Regions from separate parts of the Streptomyces sp. NPDC093600 genome, predicted to be linked through region 1. Evidence: riboswitches for the same ligand, from Rfam matches in the RefSeq annotation. Region 1 holds a riboswitch; each other region holds the start of a gene.

What was found. A riboswitch is a leader RNA that binds a small molecule or an ion and turns the genes downstream of it on or off. The one in region 1 is predicted to bind cyclic di-AMP.
Positions count from the first base shown of each region.
Region 2: it holds a riboswitch for cyclic di-AMP, as region 1 does, so the genes downstream of both, ACIRB4_RS16850 (C40 family peptidase) here and ACIRB4_RS23720 (transglycosylase SLT domain-containing protein) in region 1, are expected to answer to the same signal.
Region 3: it holds a riboswitch for cyclic di-AMP, as region 1 does, so the genes downstream of both, ACIRB4_RS16290 (peptidoglycan DD-metalloendopeptidase family protein) here and ACIRB4_RS23720 (transglycosylase SLT domain-containing protein) in region 1, are expected to answer to the same signal.
Region 4: it holds a riboswitch for cyclic di-AMP, as region 1 does, so the genes downstream of both, ACIRB4_RS21440 (transglycosylase family protein) here and ACIRB4_RS23720 (transglycosylase SLT domain-containing protein) in region 1, are expected to answer to the same signal.

Region 1 covers NZ_JBIWIU010000010.1:93,669-101,010, reverse strand. The annotation lists gene ACIRB4_RS23730 (hypothetical protein) at 1-143, opposite strand, end outside; gene ACIRB4_RS23725 (PadR family transcriptional regulator) at 133-519, opposite strand; cyclic di-AMP (ydaO/yuaA leader) riboswitch at 891-1,051, shown strand; gene ACIRB4_RS23720 (transglycosylase SLT domain-containing protein) at 1,056-1,952, shown strand; gene ACIRB4_RS23715 (hypothetical protein) at 1,998-2,768, opposite strand; gene ACIRB4_RS23710 (Type-2Aa cytolytic delta-endotoxin) at 2,957-3,535, opposite strand; gene ACIRB4_RS23705 (alpha/beta fold hydrolase) at 3,764-4,684, shown strand; gene ACIRB4_RS23700 (phosphoribosyltransferase family protein) at 4,681-5,994, opposite strand; gene ACIRB4_RS23695 (CapA family protein) at 6,062-7,174, opposite strand; gene ACIRB4_RS23690 (AAA family ATPase) at 7,247-7,342, opposite strand, start outside.
Region 2 covers NZ_JBIWIU010000006.1:37,867-45,208, reverse strand. The annotation lists gene ACIRB4_RS16855 (ATP-dependent Clp protease proteolytic subunit) at 1-629, shown strand, start outside; cyclic di-AMP (ydaO/yuaA leader) riboswitch at 944-1,142, shown strand; gene ACIRB4_RS16850 (C40 family peptidase) at 1,146-1,622, shown strand; gene ACIRB4_RS16845 (ATP-binding protein) at 1,653-2,081, opposite strand; gene ACIRB4_RS16840 (8-amino-7-oxononanoate synthase) at 2,281-3,486, opposite strand; gene bioB (biotin synthase BioB) at 3,631-4,887, shown strand; gene ACIRB4_RS16830 (adenosylmethionine--8-amino-7-oxononanoate transaminase) at 4,880-6,160, shown strand; gene bioD (dethiobiotin synthase) at 6,250-6,966, shown strand; gene ACIRB4_RS16820 (VOC family protein) at 6,986-7,330, shown strand.
Region 3 covers NZ_JBIWIU010000005.1:328,782-336,123, forward strand. The annotation lists gene shc (squalene--hopene cyclase) at 1-604, shown strand, start outside; gene ACIRB4_RS16260 (1-hydroxy-2-methyl-2-butenyl 4-diphosphate reductase) at 604-1,251, shown strand; gene hpnH (adenosyl-hopene transferase HpnH) at 1,259-2,281, shown strand; gene ACIRB4_RS16270 (aspartate aminotransferase family protein) at 2,422-3,807, shown strand; gene ACIRB4_RS16275 (helix-turn-helix domain-containing protein) at 3,986-4,543, shown strand; gene ACIRB4_RS16280 (DUF6126 family protein) at 4,564-4,719, shown strand; gene ACIRB4_RS16285 (tyrosine-protein phosphatase) at 4,738-5,550, opposite strand; cyclic di-AMP (ydaO/yuaA leader) riboswitch at 5,941-6,097, shown strand; gene ACIRB4_RS16290 (peptidoglycan DD-metalloendopeptidase family protein) at 6,102-7,064, shown strand; gene ACIRB4_RS16295 (SGNH/GDSL hydrolase family protein) at 7,235-7,342, shown strand, end outside.
Region 4 covers NZ_JBIWIU010000008.1:284,210-291,551, forward strand. The annotation lists gene ACIRB4_RS21430 (cytochrome P450) at 1-786, shown strand, start outside; gene ACIRB4_RS21435 (transglycosylase family protein) at 901-1,905, shown strand; cyclic di-AMP (ydaO/yuaA leader) riboswitch at 2,120-2,339, shown strand; gene ACIRB4_RS21440 (transglycosylase family protein) at 2,343-3,038, shown strand; gene eno (phosphopyruvate hydratase) at 3,380-4,666, shown strand; gene ACIRB4_RS21450 (septum formation initiator family protein) at 4,770-5,234, shown strand; gene ACIRB4_RS21455 (DUF501 domain-containing protein) at 5,339-5,896, shown strand; gene ACIRB4_RS21460 (exopolyphosphatase) at 5,893-6,807, shown strand; gene ACIRB4_RS21465 (NAD(P)/FAD-dependent oxidoreductase) at 7,177-7,342, shown strand, end outside.

The sequences.
Region 1 (7,342 bases):
ACGTCGCGTGGTGCGCGTCCGGCCGCCTCCGCGTCCTGGAGGTGGGCGGAGAGCTCGGCGAGCATGTCGCGGACGGCGGCGTCGTCGAGGCCGCGGTACTCCCAGTTGCTGCGGCAGACGGCGAGTATCTGCTCAGTTGTCATGCGGTGTCTCCCCCGTGGGTTCGTCGGTGTCGGTGAGGACGCGGCCGGCCTGCGCGGCGAAGGTGCGCCAGACGGTCCGGCCCCGGTCGAGTTCGGTGCGGCCCGCCCCGGTCAGCCGGTAGTACTTCCGGGGTGCGCCGCCGCTGGACGACGGCGCGCGGAACGACTCGACGAGTCCGGCCCGCTCCATCCGGGACAGCAGTGGATAGATGCTGCCCTCGCTGACCAGCTCCAGCCCGCTGTCCGTGAGCGCCTCGACGAACTCGAAGCCGTATCGGGGCCGTTCGGCGATCAGGGCGAGCAGGCAGAGGTCGAGCACTCCGCGCAGAAGCTGGCTGCGCCGCTGGTCACCGGCGCCCGGCGGCTCCTTTGTCATGCGGTGCATGATAGGCACCACTACCTTGCATCGCAAGGTAGTGGTCGCACAGGGGGTAATAAACCATCAAAAGGGACACCGAGGGGCGTTATTCATTTTTCTTTCGATTCTCCCCAGCGTGGCCGATTTCCAGTTAAGGGCGATATTCGTTACCGGGTGACGTGAATCACGGCCGGACGAGGCAACCGTTTCGGCCCCGGCCCTCGGCCTGCCCGCCAAAGGGAGTTCGGCGCGCTCGGGCCCGGTAGTGAGGGCGGCGTCACACACGGCCGCCGTATTCGGGAATTCCCGAGGACCCGGAGACTTGTTTTCGGCTCCATTTCTCGCCTACGGTCATCTGCATTCGGACGGATCGCCGAATCCTGCCACCGTCCGAAAGACCGCCTATTCACCCGTCGGCAGGAGCGGGGGACCCACTTTTCTCTCCGGTTCGGAAAAAATCCGGATCGGATCGGGGTGAAGTCGCACGCGTGCGGCCGGGCATCTCCAGCCCGAACCCGACAGCTCACCCCGCAGGCGCCGGAGAGGAACTCGTCATGCCCGCACACGGTAAGCACCGGCGCCCCAAGTCACGCCCTCTGACCCGGGGCATCGCCCTCGCGAGTACGGGCGGCGCCGCACTGGCCCTGCCCCTGGTCGCGACCGCCGCCGCCCACGCCGCTCCCGCCACGGCGGCCGGCGCCCCCACCGGAATCACCGCGGAGAAGGCCGCCGCGAGGACCGTCGAAAAGATCAACGAAACGCTTCCCGCAGCGCCCCGAACCGCCGCCCAGAAGTACACGGTGGCGCGCGGTGACTCCCTTTCCGTGATCGCTGAGGAGCAGGGCGTTCCGGGCGGCTGGAAAGTCCTGTACCGCATCAACCGCAGCGCCGTGGGTGACAACCCGTCACTTATTCACCCTGGTCTCGAACTGACGATTCGCAAGCAGTCGGCGACCGCGCCCGAGGCGCAGCCGAAGACGAAGGCGAAGGCCAAGGCGAAGGCCGAGGTGGAGCCCAAGAAGGCCGCGACGTCCGCCACCGACCGCGCCAGCCGTTCCCAGGAGCGCGGCGCCGCCCCCGGCCAGGCTCCGGCCGCCGCTCCGGCCGCCCCCGCGGCCGCCAAGCAGTACACCAACGACCTCGACGGCTGGATCCGGGAGTCGCTGGACGTCATGGCCCGGTACGGCATCCCCGGCACGTACGACGGCATCCACCGCAACATCATGCGCGAGTCCTCGGGCAACCCGCAGGCGATCAACCTCTGGGACTCCAACGCCGCCAAGGGCACTCCCTCGAAGGGCCTGCTCCAGGTGATCGAGCCGACCTTCCTCGCCTACCACGTGCCCGGTACGTCGATGGACCTCTTCGACCCGGTCGCCAACATCACCGCCGCGTGCAACTACGCCGCCGACCGCTACGGCTCCATCGACAACGTCAACGGCCCCTACTGATCCGGCGCCACCCAGGGGGCTCCGGGCCGTCGGCCCGGAGCCCCTTCAGCGTGCGATGTCCGCCTTCGGACCCATGACGACGACCGGTTCCTTCCGCGGATCCAGGGCGCGCAGGAGTCGCGGCATGACCTCGCGGGGAAGCGAGACGCACGCCTGGGTGGGCCCGCCGTGGTCCACGTGGATCCATACACCTCCGCCCCGCCCGAGTCCGAGGGGCCGCTTCTTGTTGAGCGGGGTCGTACCGGGGACGCGGTTGTAGTCGATGGCGATCACGTAGTCGAAGGAGCCTTCCAGCGGCTCTCCGGCGAAGCCGGTGCCGTCGAGCGCGAACTCCTCGTCCTGGTCGTACGGCAGCAGTGTGCCCGGGTCGGGCAGTCGCCCGCCGGCGTCCCCGATGCGGAACACGCCGATCGGGGTGCGCAGATCGTCCGCCACATGGTGGGTGGTCCAGCCGCGCAGCGCGTTGTGCGCGGACCACGGTCCCGCCACGCGACGCCACTGCTTTCGTTCGTCGCGTTCGTAGAGCACGGCGGTGGCCCGGTTGGTGTCCGCGGTCTCTCCGACGACGACGAGGGCCTGACCGGTGCCGTCGGGAACCCGCGCGCGGGTGAGCGGGCCCACTCCCGGGATGCGGTCGGCCGAGGACGGTGTTCGCAGGGGGGCCGGGCGGTCGTGGGGTGCGGCGTCTCGTTGGCCGGGCGGTCCCGCCGCTCCCGTGATGGGCGGCAGGGGTGGTGTCTTCGTGCAGGCGGCGAGGAGCAGCGCTGCGCACAGGGTGCTCATCAGCGCTCGGGCGGCGGCCTTGCGGACGGGCATGGGACAGCATCCTCCGAGGTTGGGGGAAGCAACGCAGCGATCCGTACCCGATCCGCGTCCCACTCTGTCCCCCGGCCCGCACACTCACCCGTCCAGGGCACGCGACCGGCCGATGCCCCGGTGGCGGCGGCGCCCTCGTCCGGCCCGGGACGGCGGGCCGGGGCGGGTGTTCGCCCTGCGGACGAGGGTCAGGCGGCGAGCCCCAGTCGCTGGCGCACCACGATCGCGTTGAGGCGGATCGCGTACGGGGCGACGTCCGCGATCTCCAGGGCGCCGACCCGGGCCTTGTCGAGGCCGACGGTCACGTCGATGCAGAAGGCGATCGCGTACATGTACGCGCCGGTCTCCTCGTCCTGCAGCGCGAAGAACAGGTCCCGGTAGTAGCTGGTGCGGTCCTCCGCCTCTTCGTAGTACGAGAGCCCCGGCTCGCCCTCCTGCGCGGCGAGGCCGGTGAACGCGTGGACCAGCTCCTTCTCGATGGTGCCCCAGAAGGCGGCGTCCGCGAACTCTCCGGGGAGCGCCTGGCGTACGGCCTCCTTCAGGGAGAGCACCATGACCATCACGGGGGCGTTCTCCTGAAGTCCCCAGCCGCGGACCATCTTCACGATGTCGCTGTCGGGTATGGCGGCGGCCGCCTCCCTGATGTTGTCGAAGTCGAAGTTGACGGTCGCCGGGGCGATCGCCTGCTGGAACAACCGGTCGATGGCGTGGGCCTGGTCGAGATGGTCCGGGCCCACCTCGATGACGGTCTTGAAGTCGGCGGTCAATGCTCCTCCTGCGGTGTCGCGGTGATCAAGGAGGGGTCAGTATGCCGAGGGGGCGGCCCGCGGGGCGACGGCGTCCCGCCGTGCGGACGGCGCCGGCCGCCCGAGGACCGGCAGTGCCCGCCGGCGCTCCCGCGCCGTCCCCGCCGTCGGTCCATGTCCTCGCGCCGAGCCCTGGCCGTCCGGCGTGGCACTGCCCTGCGCAGAGGTGACCTTTAGTAGACAACAGGGATGTACCACGACATTCAAAGCCAAGTAGCGGAAGAATGGCTGGAGTACCGGGGCTTCCGGTTCCTGACCCGCTTCGTGACCGCCGGCACCCGGGCGACGGAGCCCGTCGTCGTCCTCGGCGGATCCTCGCAGGACCGCTTCTCCTGGCAGCGGTACGAGCAGTGGCTCCTGCCGCACACCGGCATGCTCACCCTTGACCTCCCCGGGTACGGCGAAGCCGATCCCCTGCCGACCGGGTACGGCATGGACTTCCTGGCCGACACCGTCCGGCACGCCTGTGAAACGCTGTCGCTCGAGCGCGTCAACGTCTTCGGCGCCTGCTTCGGCGCCTCCATCGCTCTGCGCTTCGCGCAGCGCCACCCTGACCGCATCACGCGCCTGATGCTGGGTGGAACCGCCGAGGGCCTCTCCCCCCACTACATCGCCTCGGCCGAACGGTGGCGCCGCATGGTGGACGACGGCCTGCTCGAAGAGATGGCGCAGGACATGGTCGCGCAGTTCATGTCCCCGCCCGAACAGGGGACCGTCCGACGGCGGGCCGCCGTGGAACGCCTCCTGCGGGAGCGCTTCGCGAAGATGACCGACCGGCAGCTGTCCATGGACGTCACTCATCACGAACGTCTCCTGAACCATCCCTGGAGTCTGCCGGAGCCGAGGGTGAGCGCGGAGGCGGTGCTCGTGTTCACCGGCGAGCACGACACCCTCACGCTCCCGTCCATGGGCCGGAGCGTCGCCGAAGGACTCGGCGCCCGTTTCACCACCATCAAGGAGTCGGACCACCTCGTCCAGATCGAACGCGACGCCGAAGTGGCCGACCTCATGGTCCGCTTCTTCACCGACCAGCCGTACGAGACGCTGCCCTGTCTGAACCCCGTCGAGTGCTTCGACAGCCCGGTGCACCAGCCCGCGGCCGCCCCCTAAGGCCCCTTCGAGAAGTGGCCGGTGAACCAGTCGGCCGCGAGGTCGCCGACCTGTTCCAGGGTCCCCGGCTCCTCGAAGAGGTGGCCGGCGCCGGGGACGACCACGAGCCGGTTCTCGCAGCGCAGTCGCCTTTGCGCCTCCTCGTTCAGGTCGAGGACCAGAGGGTCGGCGCCGCCCACGATCAGGAGGGTGGGGGCGCGGACCTGGGCGAGGCGGGGGCCCGCGAGGTCGGGGCGGCCCCCTCGCGAGACCACCGCGGCGACGGAGGCGGACGGGACGGCGGCGGCCCGGAGAGCGGCGGCCGCGCCGGTGCTGGCGCCGAAGTAGCCGCGCGGGAGCCCTCCCGTGCCCGGCCGGTCCGCGAGCCAGGCCGTGGCCTGGCCGAGGCGGTCGGCCAGCAGCTCCGTGTCGAAGACGTTGGCCCGGTCGGCCGCCTCCTCCTCGTCGAGCAGGTCGAACAGGAGCGTTCCCAGACCGGCGCGGTTCAGGGCGCCGGCCACCGCCCGGTTGCGGGGGCTGTGCCGGCTGCTGCCGCTGCCGTGCGCGAAGAGCACGATCCCGGTGGCCCCTTCCGGTACCACCAGCCGGCCCGAGACCCGTACGGCGTCCATCGGGATGTCCACGTCCGTGTCCTGCGGGGTGACCCGGTCGGCGGGGCCGGCGGCCGTGCCGTACAGAGCGCGGTTGCGCTCCAGGTGGGCGAGGACCTCCTCCTCCGCGGTCTGGGAGAAGTCGCTGTAGAACTGGCCGATCGCGTAGAAGAAGTCGGGCTCGTGCACGGCCACCGTCTCGTCCGCCTCCCCCCGGGCCCGGGCGGACCAGCCGTGGGGCGCGACCGGGACGGCGAGCACGATCCGCGCGGCGCCCCTGGCCCGGGCCACCCGGCAGGCGGCGACCGCCGTGGCTCCGGTCGCCAGGCCGTCGTCCACCACGATGACCGTCCGGCCCTCCAGGTGGACCGGCTGCCGCGACCCGCGATAGCGCTGGGCACGCTGTGCGAGGACCGCGCGCTCGCGCTCCTCCACGTCCGCGATGTCACGGTCGGACACGCCGGTCTCGCGGAGTACCCGCTCGTTGACGACCCGTACGCCTCCCTCGCCGATGGCGCCCATGGCCAGCTCCGGCTGGTACGGCACCCCCAGCTTGCGTACGAGGCAGACGTCCAGGGGAGCGCGGAGGGCGTCGGCCACGTGGGCGGCGACGGGCACGCCGCCGCGCGGCAGCCCGAGGACCACGACGTCACGGCCCTTGAGGTGGTCCAGGCGGGCGGCGAGCTGCCTGCCCGCGTCGGTGCGGTCGGTGAAGAACATGGTGCGTTCGTCTCCCTGGTCTGGAGAGCGGTGCGCGGGGCGTGCGCCTCTCGCTCGGCGCGCGCTGCTACGCGACCGCGGCGGTCAGCGTGCCGTCCGGGGCCAGGTCCACCCGGGCGCCGCGGGGGCGGCTGATCCGGCCGAGGACGCCGTGGAGCCACCGCGTGTCCCGGTCGGAGGCGTGTTCCAGCCGCATGCGCCGGGCCTGCATGGGGATCATGCGCACCTCCTGGAGGCCGCCGTTCTCGGCCGTCACGGAGACGATGGGGACGATCCGCAGGTCGTCGCGGTACCGCTCGTAGCCCGCGATGCCCTCGTAGTCGTTGATGAGATCACCGCAGCCGTGCAGGACGAGCTTGCCCCGGTACACCTCCAGCGGCCGTGGATGGTGCGAGGAGTGCCCGTGCACGATGTCCGTACCGCCGTCGATCAGGGCGTGCGCGAAGGCGACGTCGGCGGACGTGAGGGCGTAACCCCAGTTCGAGCCCCAGTGGAGGGAGACGACGACGATGTCGCCGGGACCCTTCTCGTCCCGTACGCGCGCACTGAAGCGGGCCGCGGCGGCGCCGCTGGGCGCGGCGGCGTAGTGGACGCCGCTCCGCTCCTCGGTGGCGGCCCAGCCGGGCGGGATGCCGCTGGAGGCCATGCCGACGGCGAAGACGAGCACCCGGCCGCCGCCGGGGAGGCGGACGACCGCGGGCCGCCGCGCCTCGTCGGCGTCCCGGCCCGCTCCGGCCGTGCGCAGCCCGGCGGCGGCGAGAGCGCCGAGGGTGTCGTCGAGCCCGCGGGGGCCGTAGTCGAGTACGTGGTTGTTGGCCAGCACGCACACGTCGGGGCGTACGGCGGCGAGGGCGGGCAGATTGGCCGGGTGCAGCCGATAGTGGATGGGCTTGCCGGGGGCCGCGTCGCCGTCCGCCGTCACGGCCGTCTCCAGGTTCACTACGCGGACGTCGGGCGGATCGGCGGCGAGGGCGCCGAGGGCGTCTCCCCAGGGGTAGGCGAAGTCCACGGGCCGGGGGATCGGCCCGTTCGCGGCCTCGGCCAGCTCCACATAGGTCCGTGCATCACGCACGTACTGCTCGTGGAGGACGGGATCGGCGGGGTGGGGAAGGATCTGGTCGACTCCCCGGCCGAGCATCACGTCTCCGCTGAGGAACAGTCTGACCAGGTCAGTGCCCATACCTCCAGGGTAGACGCGGTATGAGGGGCGGACGAGCGGCCCGCGGTCCCGTGGGAAGCGGGCCGCTCGCTGCTAGAAGTTGCCGTAGTCGACCTGCCAGGTCGGCAGGCCCATACGGCGCCACACCGCGACGACGCGGTCGCGGTCGTCCAGGGAGACGCGTACGGC
Region 2 (7,342 bases), on a different contig from region 1:
TGCCCGAGTTCACCGAGCGCACCAGCTCCGGGATCCGGACCCTCGATCCGTACTCCAAGCTGCTCCAGGAGCGGATCGTCTTCCTCGGCACACCGATCGACGAGACGTCGGCCAACGACGTGATCGCACAGCTGCTGCACCTGGAGTACGCCGCCCCGGACCGGGACATCTCGCTCTACATCAACTCCCCCGGCGGCTCGCTCAGCTCCTTGTCCGCCATCTACGACACGATGCAGGTGATCACCTGCGACGTGGCGACCACCTGCCTCGGGCAGGCCGCCTCCACGGCCGCCGTCCTGCTCGCGGCGGGAGCCCCGGGCAAGCGGCTCGCCCTGCCCGGAGCCCGGATCGTGCTCCAGCAGCCAGCAATGGCCGAGCCGTTGCACGGGCAGCCCAGCGATCTCGACATCCAGGCGCGGGAATTGCTGCGCCTGCGCGCGATGGTGGCCGGGATGCTGGCCACCCACACCGGGCGGAGCCGTGAGCGGATCGACGCCGACATCGACCGGACCACCGTTCTCGACGCGCCGGCCGCCACGGCGTACGGCCTGGTGGACCACGTGATCCAGAACCGGGACGCGAAGCGCGGCGCGGGTCCCGTCAGGTTCCCCGGCGCACCGGCCAGTTGACATTCCCGCGTGTCGTGTCGAGGTCCACTCGGAGCACCGGCGCCGTGAAATCCCTCCCTCGTTCGGCGTAGTCGACGAATCGACTTATGGGAGGGGTGAGTTGCAGGACAGGTGCACACATCTGGCGGAATCGGCTGTTCCAGCCCTGGTACGGGGCCCGTCGACCAAACCTCTGAAGATCACGAAACCTTCTTGTCCACTCGAACGGATCAGTCGTGAGGAGCCTCACATATCGCCGTTTCAGCTCGGTTTTCGACCAGTGTTTGGGTCAAGATCCGTGACGACGACAAGCCCCCGCCACCGCGGCGGGGCGGTCCGGGCGGACGCCGAGTCCTGCCGCTGTCCCGGACGTCTGGTCGACAGGAGTGGATCGGCAGGAGTGGAGGACCCGAGCAGCACGGGACGACCGAGCAGGTGGGCCGTCCCTCGGGGTGAAGCCGCAGCCGCGGCCGGGCATCTTCGTCCTGCCCGAACCCGACAGGTCATCCTTCACAGGCGGCTGACGAAGGGTTGCGCATGACTGCGCAGATTCATGTCCCGTCCCTGCTGTCCCGGGCCGGAGCCGTCTCGGCTCTCACCCTCGCCGCCGTCGGCGGCACGCTGCTGGCGCCGGGCGGCGCACCGGAGGCCCAGGCCGCGACCGCACACGCCGACAAGGCGCTGCGCATCGCCGCCGCCAAGAAGGGATCGCCTTACAAGTACGGAGCGACCGGGCCGAGCAGGTTCGACTGCTCGGGGCTCACGCTCTACTCGTACAAGAAGGCGGGCAAGTCGCTGCCCCGTACCGCGCAGCAGCAGTACAACAAGACCCGGCACATCTCCGCCTCCAGCAGGCAGCGGGGCGACCTGGTGTTCTTCCACTCCGGCGGAAGGGTCTACCACGTGGGCATCTACGCCGGTGGCAACAAGATCTGGCACTCCCCCAAGACCGGCTCCTGGGTGAAGCTCGACAAGATCTGGTCCTCGAAGATCTACTACGGCCGGGTCCGCTGACGGGCCCGGCATTGACCGGAACGAGAGGCCCTAGACCAGGGAAGCCTTCCAGGGCAGCGTGATCCAGACGGTCTTGCCGCCGTCGGCGGTCGGGGTGACCGCGAGCCGGCCACCCGCCTCGGCCGCGAGGAAGCGGATGATCACCATCCCCCGGCCGTTGTCCTGCTGCACGGCCGCCGGCAGCCGCCGGGGCCGGCGCGGATGGCTGTCGGTGACGCCGACGCACAGCCGCTCCTCGCGCTCCAGGCGGACGTCGACGGTGAAGGTGGGCGACTGGCCGAAGGTGTGCTGGACGGCGTTGGTGGCCAGTTCCGAGACGATCAGCCGGACGGTGTCGGCGGTGGCGCTGCCGTCCGGGAGGCCCCACTCGCCGAGAACGTCGGCGACATATCTTCGTGCGGCGGACACCGAGGCGGGATCGCTCGGCAGAGTGACGGTTGCTTCCTGATGGTCTGCCATGGCGACGCTGTCCCTTTCCCACCGGGGCCCCGCCCCGGATTGCGCTCGCCGTCAGAGTGCCACCGGACGTACCGCCATGGGTGTCGATCCCCCAAGATATGCCGATATCTGTCCCCCGATGCGGTGAACTCCGGCGAGGCGCAACCTTTTTGAGGCGGCTCTCCCCTAAGGCATATCGGGCCGGTCCGCGGGACACTCCCTAGGAGCCTGCCGGGGCGGTGCGGACGATCGTCGCCACCGCCTCGGCGATCTGGGTGTCGCTGAGATCCGCGCGGGCCGTGAGCCGCAGCCGGGAGATGCCGTCCGGCACCGAAGGGGGCCGGAAGCAGCCCACCGCCAGGCCCTCCGCCCGGCAGTCCGCCGCCCACCTCAGCGCCGCCTCCGGCGAGGGGGCGCGCACCGAGACCACGGCCGCGTCCGGGCGTACGGCGGTCAGCCCGCCGTCGGTCAGGAGCCGGTACAAGGTCGTGGCCACCCTCCTCGCCCGCTCCGCGAGCCCGGGCTCGCCGTGGATCAGGCGCAGGCTCGCGAGTGCGGCGCCCACGGCCGCCGGGGCGAGCCCGGTGTCGAAGATGAACGTCCGGGCCGCGTTGACCAGGTGCTCGATGACCCGCGCGGGGCCGAGGACGGCGCCGCCCTGGCTGCCGAGGGACTTGGAGAGGGTCAGGGTGGCGACGACGTCCTCGTCACCGGCGAGACCCGCGGCGTGCAGGGCGCCCCGGCCCCCCTCCCCGAGGACGCCCAGGCCGTGGGCGTCGTCGACGACGAGCGCGGCGCCGTGGTCCCGGCAGGCCCGGGCCAGTTCGGCCAGCGGGGCCTTGTCGCCGTCCACCGAGAAGACCGAGTCGGTGACGGCGAGGGCCCGCCGCCCGCCGTGGGCGTGCAGTGCCTTGCGTACGGCCTCGGGGTCGCGGTGCGGGACCACGGCCGTCTCCGCGCGCGAGAGCCGGCAGCCGTCCACGATCGAGGCGTGGTTGCCGGCGTCCGAGACGATCAGGGAGCCGCGGCCGCTCAGCGCGGTGAGGGCGGCCAGATTGGCCGTGTAACCGGAGGAGAAGACGAGGGCGGCCTCGAAGCCGCAGAACGCGGCGAGTTCGCGTTCGAGGTCGGCGTGCAGCCGGGTGGTGCCGGTGACCAGCCGCGAACCGGTGGAGCCCGCGCCCCAGCGCCGGGCGGCCGCCGCGGCGGCCTCGGTGATCTCGGGGCGCCGGGTCAGGCCGAGGTAGTCGTTGCTCGCCAGGTCGAGCAGCTCCGACTCCGCGGCCCGGGGCCTCAGCGTGCGGACGAGACCGGCCGCCGCACGGCCGCGTGCCTCGGCGTCCGTCCAGTCGAACGCGGTCCGGCGCCCGTCGGTGCCCGAACCCCCGTCCGAGCCCTCGGCCCGCGTGTCCTCGTCCCTGAGCATGAGGCAGATCCTTTTGTAGGCAGCGCACAGACCCTAACCGGCCGCGTCCGAGGTCAGAGTGTGGCGATCCACACACCTCAAACCGGCGCTGTTGTTCGGTTCCTCCTTGGCCGGGGGGCGTGCCGTAGGCCAGGATCAGCCCTTATGGACCTGCTGAACACCCTGGTGGACAAGGGGTTGCGGCGCGAGCTGCCGACCCGTGAAGAAGCGCTCGCCGTGCTGGCGACCTCCGACGACGAACTGCTCGATGTGGTGGCCGCGGCCGGCAAGGTGCGCCGTGAGTGGTTCGGGCGCCGGGTGAAGCTGAACTATCTGGTCAATCTGAAGTCCGGTCTCTGCCCGGAGGACTGCTCGTACTGCTCGCAGCGGCTCGGCTCCACGGCCGGGATCCTGAAGTACACCTGGCTGAAGCCGGACGAGGCGTCCCAGGCCGCCGCGGCCGGTGTTGCGGGCGGCGCGAAGCGGGTCTGCCTGGTGGCGAGCGGCCGCGGCCCGACGGACCGGGACGTGGACCGGGTCGGCAAGACCATCGAGGCGATCAAGGAGCAGAACGAGGGCGTCGAGGTCTGCGCGTGCCTCGGGCTGCTCTCCGACGGCCAGGCGGAGCGGCTGCGCGAGGCGGGCGCCGACGCGTACAACCACAACCTCAACACGTCCGAGGGGACGTACGGGGAGATCACCACCACCCACACCTACGCGGACCGGGTGGACACCGTCCAGAAGGCGCACGCCGCCGGCCTGTCGGCCTGCTCGGGTCTGATCGCGGGCATGGGCGAGAGCGACGAGGACCTCGTCGACGTCGTGTACGCGCTGCGTGAGCTCGACCCGGACTCGGTGCCGGTGAACTTCCTGATCCCGTTCGAGGGCACACCGCTGGCCAAGGAGTGGAACCTCACGCCGCAGCGCTGTCTGCGGATCCTGGCGATGGTCCGGTTCGTCTGCCCGGACGTGGAGGTCCGGATCGCGGGCGGCCGCGAGGTGCATCTGCGCTCGATGCAGCCGCTGGCGCTGCATCTGGCGAACTCGATCTTCCTCGGTGACTATCTGACGAGCGAGGGCCAGGCCGGCAAGGCGGACCTCGACATGATCGCGGACGCGGGCTTCGAGGTGGAGGGAGCGGGCACCACGACGCTTCCGGAGCACCGGGCCGACGCGCTCGCCGCGGTGGCGGGCGGCTGCGGCTCGCACGCGAAGGCGGGGGCCGGCTGCGGCTCGCACGCGGAGGCGGGGACCGGCTGCGGCTCGCACGCCGAAGGTGCCGGCTGCGGTCCGTGCGGCGGTCCCGTGCCCGAGGCCCGGGAAGCGGCGGCGGCCGAGACCGCCGAGGCGCCGAACGCCCGTACGGACCTGGTGGCGGTCCGCCGCCGGGGCGCCGGCACGGACCTCGCGCCCAATGCGTAACAGCGAACTGCTCGCCCTGGACCGGGCGCACGTCTGGCATCCGTACGGCCCCATGCCGGGCCGTACGGAACCGCTGGTCGTCGCGTCCGCCGCCGGGGTCCGGCTCCGCCTCGCCGAACCGGTGCACGGCCGGGCGGAGTTGATCGACGGCATGTCCTCGTGGTGGTCCGCGATCCACGGCTACAACCACCCGGTCCTCAACGAGGCGGTGCGGGGCCAGCTGGACCGGATGAGCCATGTCATGTTCGGTGGCCTGACCCATGAGCCGGCCGTGCGGCTCGCCACCCGGCTGGTGGAGATCACGCCCGAGCCGCTGCGGCATGTGTTCCTCAGCGACTCGGGTTCGGTCTCCGTCGAGGTCGCGGCCAAGATGTGCCTGCAGTACTGGCGCTCGGTGGGCAGGCCCGGCAAGCGGCGGCTGCTGACCTGGCGCGGCGGCTACCACGGGGACACCTGGCAGCCGATGTCGGTGTGCGACCCCGAGGGCGGGATGCACGAGCTGTGGTCGGGCGTGCTGCAGCGCCAGGTGTTCGTGGACGCGCCGCCCGCCGCGTACGAGGAGTCGTACGCGGAGCTGCTGCGCGAGGAGATCGGCCGGCACGCCGAGGAGCTGGCCGCGGTGATCGTGGAGCCGGTGGTGCAGGGCGCGGGCGGGATGCGCTTCCACGCGCCGGAGTATCTGCGGGTGCTGCGGGAGGCGTGCGACGAGCACGGCGTGCTGTTGGTCTTCGACGAGATCGCGACCGGGTTCGGCCGCACCGGCGCGCTGTTCGCCGCCGACCACGCCGGGGTCTCCCCCGACGTGATGTGTGTGGGCAAGGCGCTGACCGGCGGCTATCTGTCGATGGCGGCGACGCTCTGTACGACGCGGGTCGCCGAGGGGATCTCGCGCGGCGAGGTTCCGGTCCTCGCGCACGGCCCGACGTTCATGGGCAACCCGCTGGCCTCGGCGGTCGCCTGCGCCTCGATCGACCTGCTGCTCGCCCAGGACTGGGCGGTGGAGGTCAAGCGGATCGAGGCGGGGCTGCGCGAGGGGCTCGCGGAGGCCGCCGCGCTGCCGGGCGTCCGGGACGTGCGGGTGCTCGGCGCCATCGGGGTCGTCCAGCTCGATCACGAGGTGGACATGGCGGCGGCCACCGAGGCGGCGGTACGGGAGGGCGTGTGGCTGCGCCCGTTCCGCGACCTGATCTACACCATGCCGCCGTTCGTCACCGGCGACGAGGACGTCGCACGCGTCTGCGCCGCGGTCCTCGCGGCGGCGGCAGCCGGCTGAACCGCCCCCGGCGCCGACCCGTCGACGGCCGGCCGGCTGACCGTTGACGGGTCGGCGCGACAGAGCACGACAGAGAGGAACCGCACCACATGAGCGTGATCGTCGTCAGCGGCACGGGCACGGAGATCGGCAAGACGATCGTGACCGCGTCCCTGGCCGCCGTCGCCGTCGGCCAGGGACGTTCGGTGGCCGTGCTCAAACCCGCGCAGACGGGGCTCGCTCCGCACGAGCGGGGCGACGCGGACGAGGTCGTGCGGCTCTCCGGAGCCGAGACCTCGGCCGAACTCGCCCGCTTCCCCGAGCCGTTGGCGCCCGCCACCGCCGCCCGGCGGGCGGGCATGGCACCGGTCGGACCGCGGGAGGTCGCCGAGGCGGCGGAGAAGTTGGCCGCCTCCCACGACCTGGTGCTGGTGGAGGGGGCGGGCGGGCTGCTGGTCCGCTTCGACGAGGAGGGCGGCACGCTCGCCGACTCCGCCCGACTGCTCGGTGCGCCGGTCCTGGTGGTGGCGCCGGCCGGTCTCGGCACGCTGAACACCACCGCGCTGACGGCCGAGGCCCTGCGGGCGCGCGGCATCGCGCAGCTGGGCGTGGTGGTGGGCAGCTGGCCGGCCGTCCCCGATCTGGCCGCGCGCTGCAATCTGGAGGATCTGCCGGAGGCGGCCGGGGCGCCGCTGCTGGGGGCCGTGCCGGAGGGCGCGGGCGCGCTGGACCCGGCCCGCTTCCGGGCGGCGGCGGTCGAGTGGCTGGCTCCCGCGCTGGGCGGGAGCTGGGACGCGCAGCGTTTCGCCTCGGCGCACCGGCCGTGATCTCCGTACGCTGAGACGTATGCGTGCGACTGTTCAGGAAATCGTCTTCGACTGCGCCGATCCGGCTGCTCTGGTCCGGTTCTGGGCCGAGCTCGTCGGCGGGGCTCCGGTCGACCGGAGCCCCGACTGGTCGTACGTCGACCCGCCGGGGTTCGTCCGGCTCGCCTTCCAACGGGTGCCGGAGGGCAAGGCCGTCAAGAACCGGCTCCATCTGGACCTCCAGGTGCCCGATCTCGACGCGGCGGCCGACGAGGTGACCGGCCGGGGGGCGGAGCGGGTCGCCGGGATCGTCACCGACGACTACGGGGACTTCCAGGTGATGCGGGACCCGGAGGGCAACGAGTTCTGCTTCGTGACGGGCTGAGCGGCCGCGGAA
Region 3 (7,342 bases), on a different contig from region 1:
CTGCGACTTCGGCGAGGTCATCGACCCGCCGTCGGCCGATGTCACCGCCCACGTGGTGGAGATGCTGGCCTACGAAGGCAAGGCCCAGCACCCCCGTACCCGCAGGGGGATCGAGTGGCTGCTCGCCGAACAGGAGCCGAACGGAGCGTGGTTCGGACGCTGGGGCGTCAACTACGTCTACGGAACCGGCTCGGTGGTCCCCGCCCTGGTCGCCGCCGGGCTGCCCGGGTCCCACCCGGCGATCCGCCGGGCCGTCGTCTGGCTGAGGTCCGTGCAGAACGAGGACGGCGGCTGGGGCGAGGACCTGCGCTCGTACCGGGAGGAGCCCTGGATCGGTCACGGCGCCTCCACCGCCTCGCAGACGGCCTGGGCGCTGCTGGCCCTGCTCGCCGCCGGGGAGCGCGGGACCGAGGCCGTGGAGCGGGGCGTCGCGTGGCTCGCCGGGACCCAGCTCCCGGACGGCTCCTGGGACGAGCCGTACTTCACCGGCACCGGTTTTCCGTGGGACTTCTCCATCAACTACCACCTCTACCGGCAGGTGTTCCCGCTGACGGCGCTCGGCCGCTATGTGAACGGCGAGCCGGCCGTCGCCAAGGAGGGCTGATGGGCGAGGAGCCGGGGACCGCGGGCTCCCTGCCGCCGCTGCTGATCGCCTGCGCGCTGGGCATCGAGCAGTTCGCCCTGCGCAGCGGCGGCCGGGGCGGCGGCGCGTACACCGTGCTGCGTACGGGCATGGGCCCCGCCCACGCTCGTACCGCCGTCGCCCGGGCGCTCGGCGAGGCGGACCGGCGGGACGCGGCGGTCGTCGCGTCCGGCTTCTGCGCGGGCCTCGCCCCCGGCATGCACCCGGGGGACCTGATCGTCGCCGACGAGACCCGCGGCCCCGACGGCACCACCCCCTGCACCGGGACCGAGCTGCTGGTCAACGCCCTGACCCGGGCGCTGCCCGGGCGGACCGTGCACACCGGGCCGCTGACCGGCTCCGACCATGTCGTACGGGGCCATGAGCGGGCGGAGCTGCGGGCCACCGGCGCGATCGCGGTCGACATGGAGTCCGCCGCCACGCTCCGTACCGCCCTGGCCGCCGGGCCGCGCCCGGTTGCGGCCGTACGGGTGGTCGTGGACGCTCCGGAGCACGAACTGGTCCGGGTCGGCACGGTACGCGGTGGAATATCGGCTTTCCGTGTTCTTCGTGCCGTCCTTCCCGCATTCTTCGAATGGCACCGTTCTTTGCTGCTCCCCAGGAGGTGAGCGAGTTATGGCCATGCCGCTCCGTCAGTCCATCAGGGTCGGGACCTACCTCTTCGAACAGAAGCTCCGCAAGCGGGACAAGTTCCCTTTGATCGTCGAACTCGAGCCGCTGTTCGCCTGCAACCTCAAGTGCGAGGGCTGCGGAAAGATCCAGCACCCGGCGGGTGTCCTCAAGCAGCGGATGCCGGTCGCCCAGGCGGTCGGCGCGGTCCTGGAGTCCGGGGCGCCGATGGTCTCCATCGCGGGCGGCGAGCCGCTGATGCACCCTCAGATCCATGAGATCGTGCGCCAGTTGGTGGCGAAGAGGAAGTACGTCTTCCTCTGCACCAACGCCATGCTGCTGCGGAAGAAACTGGAGGACTTCACCCCCTCCCGGTACTTCGCCTTCGCGGTGCACATCGACGGGCTGCGGGAGCGGCACGACGAGTCCGTGGCCAAGGAAGGCGTCTTCGACGAGGCGGTGGCGGCCATCAAGGAGGCCAAGCGGCGCGGCTTCCGGGTCACCACCAACTCCACCTTCTTCAACACCGACACCCCGCAGACCGTCATCGAGGTGCTCAACTTCCTCAACGACGACCTCCAGGTCGACGAGATGATGATCTCGCCCGCGTACGCCTACGAGAAGGCGCCCGACCAGGAGCACTTCCTGGGTGTCGAACAGACCCGGGAGCTCTTCAGGAAGGCCTTCGCCGGCGGCAACCGCCGCCGCTGGAGGCTCAACCACTCGCCGCTCTTCCTGGACTTCCTGGAGGGCCGGGCGGACTTCCCGTGCACCGCCTGGGCGATTCCGAACTACTCCCTCTTCGGCTGGCAGCGCCCCTGCTATCTGATGAGCGACGGCTACGTCCCCACCTACCGCGAGCTGATCGAGGAGACCGACTGGGACAAGTACGGCCGCGGCAAGGACCCGCGCTGCGCCAACTGCATGGCGCACTGCGGCTACGAACCCACCGCCGTCCTCGCCACCATGGGATCGCTCAAGGAATCCCTCAGGGCGGTCCGCGAGACCGTCTCGGGCAACAACGGGTGAGCTGAGGAGTACGGGGAGCCCACGCCGCCGTCGCGCGGGCCCCCCGGCCGGCGAGGACGACAGCCGCACGGGCGGGGCCGGCGCGGCCGCCGGCCAGGCGCTGTGCGACATGCCGCCCCGGCACAGAAGGAGAACGGTCAATGAGTACGGAGTTCGACCTCGCGGCGCTGCTCGCCGCCCGTGGCGCCGAGCGCTATGAACTGCACGCCCGGCACCTCAACCACCAGCTCCCGCGCATGCTGCACACCATCGGCTTCGACAAGGTGTACGAGCGGGCCGAGGGCGCCCACTTCTGGGACGCCGAGGGCGGCGACTACCTCGACATGCTCGCCGGCTTCGGCGTCATGGGTCTGGGCCGGCACCACCCCGTCGTCCGCAAGGCCCTCCACGACGTCCTGGACGCCTCGCTCGCCGACCTCACCCGCTTCGACTGCCAGCCCCTGCCCGGACTGCTCGCCGAGAAGCTGCTCACCCACAGCCCGCACCTTGACCGGGTTTTCTTCGGCAACAGCGGTACGGAGGCGGTGGAGACGGCGCTGAAGTTCGCCCGGTACGCCACCGGCCGACCGAGGGTCCTCTACTGCTCCCACGCCTTCCACGGGCTGACCACCGGCTCCCTGTCGGTCAACGGGGAGGACGGCTTCCGTGACGGCTTCGCCCCGCTGCTTCCCGACACCGCGATCGAGCTCGGTGACCTCGACGCGCTGGAGCGGGAGCTGCGCAGGGGCGATGTGGCCGCCTTCGTCGTCGAGCCCATCCAGGGCAAGGGGGTGCACGAGGCCCCGCCCGGTTTCCTGCGCGCCGCCCAGGAGCTGCTGCACGAGCACGGTGCCCTGCTGATCGCCGACGAGGTGCAGACGGGGCTCGGCAGGACCGGCGACTTCTACGCGTACCAGCACGAGGAGGGGGTCGAGCCGGACCTGCTCTGTGTCGCCAAGGCGCTCTCCGGCGGGTATGTGCCCGTGGGCGCGACCCTCGGCAAGGACTGGATCTTCAAGAAGGTCTACTCCTCCATGGACCGGGTCCTCGTCCACTCCGCCAGCTTCGGCTCGAACGCACAGGCCATGGCGGCCGGCCTCGCCGTGCTCTCGGTGATGGAGTCCGAGGGGACGGTGGCCAACGCCCGCCGGATGGGGGAGCTGCTCTCCTCGCGGCTGAGGGAGCTCGTACCGCGCTACGAGCTGCTGCACGAGATCCGGGGGCGGGGGCTGATGATCGGGATCGAGTTCGGCCGCCCCTCGTCGCTCGGGCTGCGCGGCCGCTGGACGATGCTGCAGGCCGCCCGCAAGGGCCTCTTCGCCCAGATGGTCGTGGTGCCGCTGCTTCAGCGGCACCGGATCCTGACCCAGGTGTCGGGGGACCGACTGGAGGTGATCAAGCTGATTCCACCGCTGATCATCGACGAGGCGGATGTGGACCGGTTCGTGACCGCGTTCACGGCGGTGATGGACGACGCGCACGGCGGGGGCGGGCTGATGTGGGACTTCGGGAAGACGCTGGTCAAGCAGGCGGTCGCCCAGCGCTGACGACGCGGTCTGGGCCCCTTTTGCCTCTGAGGCAAGCAATTTGCCCCAGAGGAAACATCCTGGGTCCAATAGAGGCCTCCCCGGGGAGCCGTCCCCGGACACCGCCGCGCCGGATCACCCGGCGCTCGACGCCCCGGACCCCGCCGCGCCGGACGCGCTTTCCGACGTCGCGCCGCAGCTGCGCGGGCTGCGGCGGCGGCGCGGGCTCACCCTGGAGGCCGCCGCCCGGCGGGCCGGTCTGTCCCCGGCCCACCTCTCCCGGCTGGAGACGGGCCGCCGCCAGCCGTCGCTGCCGATGCTGCTCGCCCTCGCCCGCATCTACGGTACGACCGTCTCGGAGCTCCTCGGCGAGATGCCCCCCGAGCGCGACCCGATCGTCCGCGCGGGCCGGGCCGAGCCCGTCGAGGCCGACGGCTGGGTCTACCACCAGGCCGGCGGACCCGGACGCGCCCTGCAGGCGCTCCGCGTCCACGTGCCGTACGCCACCCACGCCGACATCGTGCGCGTCCACCCCGGCGAGGAGTGGCTCCACGTCCTGGACGGCCGGGTGCGGCTCGCCCTCGGTGACGCCGTGCACGTCCTCGACCCGGGGGACAGCGCGCACTTCGACTCGCTCACCCCGCACCGCATCGGCGCCGCCACCCGAGGCGGGGCCGACCTGCTCTTCGTCCACACGCTGATGCAGAGCCCCGCCGCCGAGCTGTGTCTCGGCGCGGGAAGCCCGCACGCACGCTGAGCCCATCGAAAGGGGCTGAAATGTCCGACAAATCCGGTGAGATCACCGGTGAGGAGCGCGGGGGCGGCAGGTTTCCCAAGGGGCTGGTCCTCCGCCTCTTCGCCTACCTGGTCGCCGGGCACCTCTTCGCCGGCTTCCTCTATCTGCTCTTCGTGCTCGGCGGACAGAACCAGTAGCCGCGCCGATCGGCCGGGCTACGCCTCGCTGACGAGGCGCTCGCGCAGCCGCTCACGGGTCTCGGGGGCGAGCCCGAGGCCCTGCGTGAGGTAGTTCTCGGCCGTGCCCCAGGTCTGCTCCATCGTCTCGAACGCGGCCCGGAGGTACTCCACGCGCGCGTCGAAGAGCGGGCCGAGCAGCTCCATCACCTCCGGCGCCATGGCGTCCGCGTCGGTGGCGCTGCGGCGGATCTTGTAGCGGCGGTGGGGGTCGTTCGACTTGATGTAGTCCGCCTCGATCGCCTCGCGCTCGACGCCCACCGCGAGCAGCGAGATCGCTATGGACAGACCCGCGCGGTCCTTGCCGGCCGCGCAGTGCATCAGGGCGGGAACGCTGTCCTCGGCCATCGCGTGCAGGACGCGGCTGTGCTCCGCCGTACGCTCGACGATCATCTTGCGGTACGACTCGGCCATGCGGTCGGCCGCCTTGCCGTCGCCGAGCGCGCCGCGCAGCTGCTCCAGGTTGCCCCCGCTGACCAGCTTCCAGAACTCCTTGCCGTCGGCCGGGTCATTGAGCGGAATGTTCACATTTCGTACACCCGGCAGCTCGATGTCCGCGCCCTCCACCTTCCGGTCCGCCGCGTTGCGGAAGTCGAAGACGGTGTGCAGCCCGAGGGTGGACAGGAAGGCCGCGTCCTCCTCCGTGGCGTGCGCGAGGTGGCCGCTGCGGAAGAGGCGCCCGAACCGCACCGACCCGCCGTCCACGGTCGGCAGGCCGCCCACGTCCCTGAAGTTTCGGACCCCGGTCAGCTCGGGTTCGGTCGACGGGACCTGCGGCAGCTGCTGCGTCACGAGTGCTCCTGAGTGTTGGCGGACTTCGACGATACGAGATCGGTTCCTGGGGCAATCATTCCGGGTGGCGGCCCGCTCGCACACCCCTGAGGCGGTAACGAGCGTTCTGTCCGAATTGGGGCGTTAGGGATAACGCGCCCTGATTGCTGGGGAGATGGGTTCCGGGGCGTGAGCAGCGTCATAACCGTGACGGACCGTGCCTGATCGTCTTCCGCAATAGCCCTGGCAGAAAAGGGAATCGAGGCTCCGTCATCGCGGAGGGTGACCGGAATTCCGGTTGAATTTCACGGCGGGGAATGCGAGATGAATGCGACGGCTTGTTCACGCCGACCCCGCTCGTCTACGGTCACCGTCAATCCGGTCGGACCGCCGAATCCTGCCACCGTCCGGAATCCGCACCCACCCACGTATGGCAGGAGCGGGGGACCCAGGTAGTACGCCGAACCGGCTCGTGCCGGCCCGGCTCGGGGTGAAGCCGCGTGAGAACGCGGCCGGACATCTCCAGTCCGAACCCGACAGCTCACCTCGCAGGCGACGGAGAGGAATTCGCCATGCCCGCGAAGGGTAAGCACCGCCGTCCCAAGGTCAATCCGATCACGCGCGGATTCGTCGCCGCCGGCACGGGTGGCGCCGTCGTCGCCCTGCCGCTCCTCGGCGCGACCGGAGCCCACGCCGCCGAGAAGTCCGCTCCCGCCGTGATGCCCGAGCAGGCCGTCGCCGCCGCCGCGAAGGCCCCGGCCGCCGCGCCCGCCGCCGCCAAGGCCAAGCCGAAGACGTACTCCGTCGTCGCCGGCGACTATCTGTCCAAGATCGCCGCCGAGCACCACCTGGCCGGCGGCTGGAAGAAGCTGTACGAGGACAACCGCCAGGTCGTCGGCGAGAACCCCTCGCTGATCTTCCCCGGGATGAAGCTCACCCTCGGCGCCAAGTCCACGGCCAAGGCGCCCGCGCCCAAGGCCGAGGCTCCGAAGGCCGCGCCCAAGGCCGCCACCCCCAAGGCGAAGGCGGCTCCGAAGGCCGGGAAGTCCACCTCCGAGTCGGCGGAGTCGCGCAGTTCCCGCAGCAGCGAGCGCGCCGCCGTGGAGTCGAAGCCGGCGTCGCAGCCCTCCTCCGGCTGGGTCGCCCCGGTGAGCGGCGGCGTCTCCACGCCGTACCGCGCCTCCGGTTCGATGTGGTCCTCCGGCTACCACACCGGTGTCGACTTCATGGCCTCCTCCGGCACCTCCGTCAAGGCCGTCGGCGCGGGCACCGTGTACTCCGCCGGCTGGAGCGGTTCGTACGGCAACGAGGTCGTCATCCAGCACGCGGACGGCACCTACTCGCAGTACGCGCACCTCTCCTCCCTCTCCGTCTCCGCCGGCCAGTCCGTCAACGGCGGCGACCAGATCGGCCTGTCCGGTTCCACCGGCAACTCCAGCGGTCCGCACCTGCACTTCGAGATCCGCACCGGCCCGAGCTACGGCTCGGACATCGACCCGCTGGCGTACCTGCGCCAGAAGGGCGTCGGCATCTGACGCGTCGTCGCCCGACGCGCGATCGGCACGCATCCCGGGCCCGGCACCTTCGTGCCGGGCCCTCGGTGTATTCCGGCTTGGTGCAATCTTGACCGGTGGTGTATCTCACCTATCGTCAACCCCTCCTTACGGTCGCGTAGGTCACACCCATAAGGGAAAGATGTGCTCCCGTGGCAGACGATTCGAGATCAAGAGACATGGACGTATTCGGGTCGTACGCGGCGATCGGTGACAGCTTCACCGAGGGCGTCGGAGATCCCGGACCCGACGGGACGTAT
Region 4 (7,342 bases), on a different contig from region 1:
GCGATCTGCGACCTGCTCGGCGTTCCGCGCGAGGACCAGGACGACTTCCGTGACTGGGCCGGGATGATGATCCGGCACGGCGGAGGGCCGCGCGGCGGGGTCGCGCGGTCGGTCAAGAAGATGCGCGGGTACCTCGCGGAGCTGATCCACCGCAAGCGGCTCGATCCCGGGGACGACCTGATCTCGGGGCTCATCAAGGCCTCCGACCACGGGGAGCACCTCACCGAGAACGAGGCCGCGGCGATGGCCTTCATCCTGCTCTTCGCCGGCTTCGAGACCACGGTCAATCTGGTGGGGAACGGGGTGTACGCCCTGCTCCGGAACCCCGGCCAGCGGGAGCGGCTCCAGGCGTCGCTCGCGGCGGGGGAGCGGGGGCTCCTGGAGACGGGGGTCGAGGAGCTGTTGCGCTACGACGGACCGGTCGAGCTGGCCACCTGGCGGTACGCCATGGAGCCGCTGACCATCGGCGGGCAGGAGATCCCGGCGGGCGACCCGGTCCTGGTCGTACTCGCAGCCGCCGACCGCGACCCGGCGCGGTTCGACCGGCCGGACACCCTCGACCTGTCCCGGCGCGACAACCAGCACCTCGGGTACGGGCACGGCATCCACTACTGCATCGGCGCCCCCCTCGCCCGGCTGGAGGGACAGATCGCCCTCGCCACCCTCCTGACGCGGCTGCCGGACCTGCGACTTGCCGTGGATCCTGCCGATCTGCGGTGGCGCGGAGGGCTCATCATGCGCGGATTGCGCACGCTTCCGATGGAGTTCGAACCCCTTGTCCGCTGACGGACCGTCAAGACTGTGACTTTTACGTGATCTCCGCTGCATCGACTTGTGACTGACGTTCGAATGCCGCTACGTTCACCGTCAATCTCAGCCGTCACGCGAAAGGCATTCCGCATGCGCTCCGGGAACGGACGTCACCGCAGACCCCGCCAGGCCCCCGCCATCGTCGTCGCCGCAGGCGTGACCGGATCGGCCCTCGCGCTGCCGCTGCTCGGTGCGGGCTCCGCCTCCGCCGCCGACGCCGCCACCTGGGACCGGGTGGCCGAGTGCGAGTCGGGCGGCCTGTGGAGCGCCAACTTCGGCAACGGGCTCTACGGCGGGCTCCAGTTCACCCAGGAGACCTGGGAGCGGCACGGCGGCCTCGCGTACGCCTCCAGCGCCGACCTGGCCAGCCGTGCGCAGCAGATCGTGGTGGCCGAGAAGGCGTTCGCCGCCGGCGGCACGGAGTGGGACACCTGCGCCCCGATCGCCGGCCTGACGAACGACGGCACCGCCCCCGAGGTCGACCCCGGGCCGGCCCTCGTGCCGGAGGAGCCCACGGGCCCGGTCGAGGAGTCGAACCGCACCACGGGCCTTCCGATCGCCCCGACGGCCACCGAGGCTGCCCCGACGGCTCCCGAGGTCCTCCCGACCGCCCCGACGGCCCCCGGGACCGTCCCGGCCACTCCCGCCGCCCCCACCGCGCCCGCGACGCCGGACGCCTCGACGGGCGCCGTCACGCCGTCCCCCACCGCCCCCGGGGCATCGGTCACGCCGTCCGCGCCGGCCGCCCCCGGCACCGGCAAGCACCGTGGCGACGCCGCTCCCGAAGAGACGGGCATTGCGGACAGCAGCGGAGAAACCGGTCGCCACGCCTCGCCGTCCGCGGGGACTGACGGAGTGACAGGTGAGGTGACCGCCGGTACGGGTGCGGAGAATACGGACACTCAGGGCACTGCGGACGAATACACCGTCAAGCCCGGAGACAATCTCGCCGAGATCGCTCAGGAGAACGAGCTCCCCGGCGGCTGGACCGCCCTCTATGACGCCAACCGCCGGACGGTGGGCGGCGATCCGGATCTCATCCTCCCTGGTCAGAGCCTCGACCTGACGCCCGAAACCGCCCCTGCGCAGGGCTAGTTCGGCAGCTTATGTCCGGTTCTGGCCAAGTGAGACATGGGTCTCTTTGTCGCGACCGGCGTGTTCCGTCCGCAAACTTTGCTTCCGTCACCTCTCACCTGCGCAAACGCTGTTCGGTACAGGGCAAGTAAGGGCGATTTCTCCCCTATAGACGTCTTTGAACTTCGCGGGGGTCTGTGTCTACGGTCGTGACCGCTCGCCACCGCGGGCCCCGTCGACCGAAACGCCGAATCCTGCCGTCGGTTGATGGGAACAGTCGTCGCGCAAGCGCCGTAGGCAGGAGCGGGGGACCCAAGGTAAGCGCCGGTTCCCGGCCGTCGAGACAGACGGACGGAAGGCCGGCTTGGGGTGGAGCCGCGTGCTGGTCACGCGGCCGGACAACTCACTTGGTCCGAACCCGACAGCTCACCTCGCAGGCGTCGGTGAGGAGAAATCGCATGCTGCTTTCCGGTAAGGGCAAGCACCGCCGTGCTTCCAAGGCCACCCGCGCCGTCGCACTCGTCGGCGTCGCCGGTGTCGCCGTCGCCGCCCCGCTGATGACCGCCGGGTCCGCCTCGGCCGCCACCGCCTCCGAGTGGGACGCCGTCGCCCAGTGCGAGTCCGGCGGCAACTGGTCCATCAACACGGGCAACGGCTACTACGGCGGCCTGCAGTTCTCGGCCTCCACCTGGGCCGCCTACGGCGGTACCGCGTACGCCTCCACCGCCGACAAGGCCTCCAAGTCGCAGCAGATAGCGGTCGCCGAGAAGGTCCTGGCCGGCCAGGGCAAGGGTGCCTGGCCGAGCTGCGGCGTGGGCCTCTCCAGCGCCGCGTACAACGGCGGCTCCGCCGAGCAGGCCGCCCCCGCGCAGCAGGAGCGTCAGGCCGAGCAGCCGACGACCCGCAGCGAGTCGCGCACCGCGCCGAAGGCCGCGCCCAAGAAGGCCGAGTCGAAGAAGACCGTCACCACCCCGACCGGCAAGAAGGTCGCGAAGGGTGACGGCGAGTACAAGGTCGTGACCGGCGACACGCTGAGCAAGATCGCCGCCGCGCACGACGTCAAGGGCGGCTGGGCGAAGCTCTTCGAGCTCAACAAGGACATCGTCGACGACGCCGACCTGATCTACCCGGGCCAGCAGCTCCACCTGAAGTGAGTCAGGCGGCCCGCGTGAGTCCGGCGGCTCACACGGGTCCCGGGGGGCGTCTCGCCCCCACGACCCTCCCGCGGTGACCACCCCGGTCCGGCGCGCCCTTCCCCCGTGCGCGCCGGACCGGGGTTCCGCGCGTTCGAGCCCCGCCCGCCAAGGCTCCCGCCTCGTTACCGTCCAGTAGTTCTGAGGTCGTTCGTCCATAGATGCATGCCCTTGGGTCCTTTTTCGTCCCAGCGGGCGGGCGCCCGGCTGGCTGGAGGCCGGGAGCCGGTTAGGCTCTTGTCGCAAGGCCAAAGAGACCCTGCACCGCATGCGTCACATCTAGCTTCACATCCCAGAAGGAGATGCTCGTGCCGTCCATCGACGTCGTCGTAGCCCGGGAAATCCTGGACTCCCGAGGCAACCCCACGGTCGAGGTCGAGGTCGGCCTCGACGACGGCAGCACCGGCCGTGCTGCTGTTCCGTCCGGTGCCTCCACCGGTGCGTTCGAGGCCCTCGAGCTCCGCGACGGTGACCCGAACCGCTACCAGGGCAAGGGTGTCGAGAAGGCCGTCCTCGCCGTCATCGAGCAGATCGGCCCGGAGCTCGTCGGCTACGACGCCACCGAGCAGCGCCTGATCGACCAGGCGATGTTCGACCTGGACGCCACCCCGGACAAGTCCTCGCTCGGCGCCAACGCCATCCTCGGCGTCTCCCTCGCCGTCGCGCACGCCGCCTCCGAGGCGTCCGACCTGCCGCTCTTCCGCTACCTCGGCGGCCCGAACGCGCACCTGCTGCCCGTTCCGATGATGAACATCCTGAACGGCGGCTCGCACGCCGACTCCAACGTGGACATCCAGGAGTTCATGATCGCCCCGATCGGCGCGGAGTCCTTCTCCGAGGCCCTGCGCTGGGGCACCGAGGTCTACCACACCCTCAAGTCCGTCCTGAAGACCAAGGGCCTGTCCACCGGCCTCGGTGACGAGGGCGGCTTCGCCCCGAACCTGGACTCCAACCGCGCCGCGCTCGACCTCATCGTCGAGGCCATCAAGCAGGCCGGCTACGTCCCGGGCAAGGACATCGCGCTGGCGCTCGACTGCGCCGCCTCCGAGTTCTACAAGGACGGCTCGTACGAGTTCGAGGGCAAGTCCCGCTCGGCCGCCGAGATGACCGAGTACTACGAGGAGCTCGTCGCCTCCTACCCGCTGGTCTCCATCGAGGACCCGCTGTTCGAGGACGACTGGGCCGGCTGGAAGGCCATCACCGAGAAGCTGGGCACCAAGGTGCAGCTCGTCGGCGACGACCTGTTCGTCACCAACCCGGAGCGCCTGGCCCGCGGTATCGAGGAGGGCTCCGCCAACGCCCTGCTGGTCAAGGTCAACCAGATCGGTTCGCTGACCGAGACCCTGGACGCCGTCGAGCTGGCCCAGCGCAACGGCTTCAAGTGCATGATGTCCCACCGCTCCGGCGAGACCGAGGACGTCACCATCGCCGACCTCGCCGTCGCCACCAACTGCGGCCAGATCAAGACCGGCGCCCCGGCCCGCTCCGAGCGCGTCGCCAAGTACAACCAGCTGCTGCGCATCGAGGAGATCCTCGACGACGCCGCGGTGTACGCCGGCCGCAGCGCGTTCCCGCGCTTCAAGGGCTGACAGCCCGTCCGACAGGCTGTCCGACAGCCCGTCGTACATACGTCCCCGCACCCGGTCCCGTACCGTGTGCGGGGACGTTCGTACGTAAAGGGGAGGCGCGCACATGGCCCGGGACCGGTTCTCGACCGCGACCAGGATCAAGCTGCTCGGCGAGCAGACCGCCGCCCGTGTCTACCGCTCCCAGACCCGCCGCCAGGCCCGCCGCTCCCGGCTCACCGGCCGCGCGGCCTTCCTCGCGCTCGTCGTCTGCTCGCTGGTGGTGGCACTCGCCTACCCCATGCGCCAGTACGTCTCCCAGCAGGGCGAGATCGCCGAACAGGAGCGCCAGGCCGCCGAGGCCGCCGAGCGGGTCGAGGAGCTGCGGGACGAGAAGGCCCGGCTCCAGGACCCGGCGTACGTCCGCCGCCTCGCCCGTGAGCACCTGCACTACGTCATGCCCGGCGAGACCGGCTTCACCGTGAACGACCCCGAGGCGGAGCGGGCCCGCCGCGCCGAGCAGGCCGAGGCGGGCACCCCCTGGTACTCCAACCTCTGGAACGGCGTCGACCGCGCCGACGCGCCACGCTGACCCGGCGGCGCGAGATGATGGTGTGACGGCACCTCGCACGGCCGACCGCGCCGCGCACCGCACCACCCACCGAACCGCCCCTCGACGAGAAGACAGACGCACGCATGGAAACGCCCCCTCCGCAGACCCCCCGCACCGAGCCCACCGAGGCGGACGTCGCCGCCTTCGAGGCGCAGCTCGGCCGCCCGCCCCGGGGTCTGCGCGCCATCGCGCACCGCTGCCCGTGCGGCAACCCGGACGTCGTGGAGACCGCGCCGCGGCTCCCGGACGGCACCCCGTTCCCCACGACGTACTACCTGACCTGTCCGCGCGCCGCCTCCGCCATCGGCACCCTGGAGGCCAACGGCGTGATGAAGGAGATGCAGGCCCGGCTCGCCACGGACCCGGAGCTGGCCGCCGCCTACCGGGCCGCGCACGAGGACTACATCGCCCGCCGTGACGCCATCGAGGTCCTGGAGGGCTTCCCGAGCGCCGGCGGCATGCCGGACCGGGTGAAGTGCCTGCACGTCCTGGTCGGCCACTCGCTGGCCGCCGGCCCCGGGGTCAACCCGCTGGGCGACGAGGCGATCGCGATGCTGCCGGAGTGGTGGGCCAAGGGCCCCTGCGTCACGCCCTGCGCGGAGGAGAAGACGGAGGAGACGGAGAAGGGGGCCGCCGAATGACGCGGGTCGCGGGCATCGACTGCGGGACGAACTCCATCCGCCTCCTCGTCGCCGACGTCCACCCCGAGACGGGAGAGCTGATCGAGCTGGACCGGCGGATGACGATCGTCCGGCTCGGTCAGGGTGTCGACAGGACCGGCCGGCTCGCGCCCGAGGCCCTGGAGCGGACCTTCGCGGCGTGCCGGGAGTACGCCGCCGTCATCGAGGAGCTCGGCGCCGAGAGGCTCCGTTTCGTGGCCACCTCCGCCTCGCGGGACGCCGAGAACCGGGACGAGTTCGTCAAGGGCGTGGTGGAGATCCTGGGCGTCGAGCCCGAGGTGATCAGCGGCGACCAGGAGGCGGAGTTCTCCTTCACCGGCGCCACAGCCGAGCTGCACGGCACCGACCGCTGTCTGGTCGTGGACATCGGCGGCGGCTCCACGGAGTTCGTCGTCGGCGCCCGGCACGTCGAGGCGGCCCGTTCCGTCGACATCGGCTGCGTGCGCCTGACCGAGCGGCACGTCCGCAGCGATCCGCCGGCGCCGGCCGAGATCGAGGCCGTTCGCGCCGACATCCGGGCCGCGCTGGACCTGGCCGAGAGGACGGTGCCGATCAGCGAGGCCCGTACGCTCGTCGGGCTCGCCGGATCGGTGACGACCGTCGCCGCCATCGCGCTCGGGCTCCCGGAGTACGACTCCACGAAGATCCACCACTCGCGGATCTCCCGCGACCAGGTCGCCGAGGTCACCGGCCGGCTGCTCGCCTCGACGCATGACGAGCGGGCCGCGATCCCCGTCATGCACCCCGGCCGGGTCGACGTCATCGCCGCCGGAGCCCTGGTCCTGCTGGAGATCATGGAGCGCACGGGGGCCCCGGAGGTCGTCGTCAGCGAGCACGACATCCTCGACGGAATCGCCCTGTCCGTGGCATAACGGGCGCACCGCGCCACGTCCGGCGACGGACCGTCGGAAAACTTCGTGAAGTTCTTCACAAGGAAAAGCGCCCCGACGGGGGTCATCGAGGGTCTTCACGGCCCGCGAGGCCCCTGCCGGGGTGCTTTCGTAGGTTCGCAGCCCCGTTCGCACTCTGTTTCCATCGTGTGAACGCACCTCGTGGTTCAGGGTTACCGAGGGCTCTCCGGGCCAGTTCAACCGGGGTGAACAACGTCCGCCGTAACACCGCGGTTCCTTTGCTGCACCATGACCTGGGTCACGTGGGCCGCGCAGTGTAGCAGAGCTCCCCCAGAACCTTGTGAAGGGGCGCACGAGCGACCCCCCTCAGAGGGGTGGATACTCGATGGCATGAGCACCACGGAGCGTCCCAGGATCCTCGTAGTAGGCGGTGGGTACGTAGGCCTGTACGCGGCTCGACGCATTCTGAAGAAGATGCGTTTCGGCGAGGCGACCGTCACGGTCGTCGACCCGCGGTCGTACATGACGTACCAGCCCTTCCTCCCCGAAGCCGCCG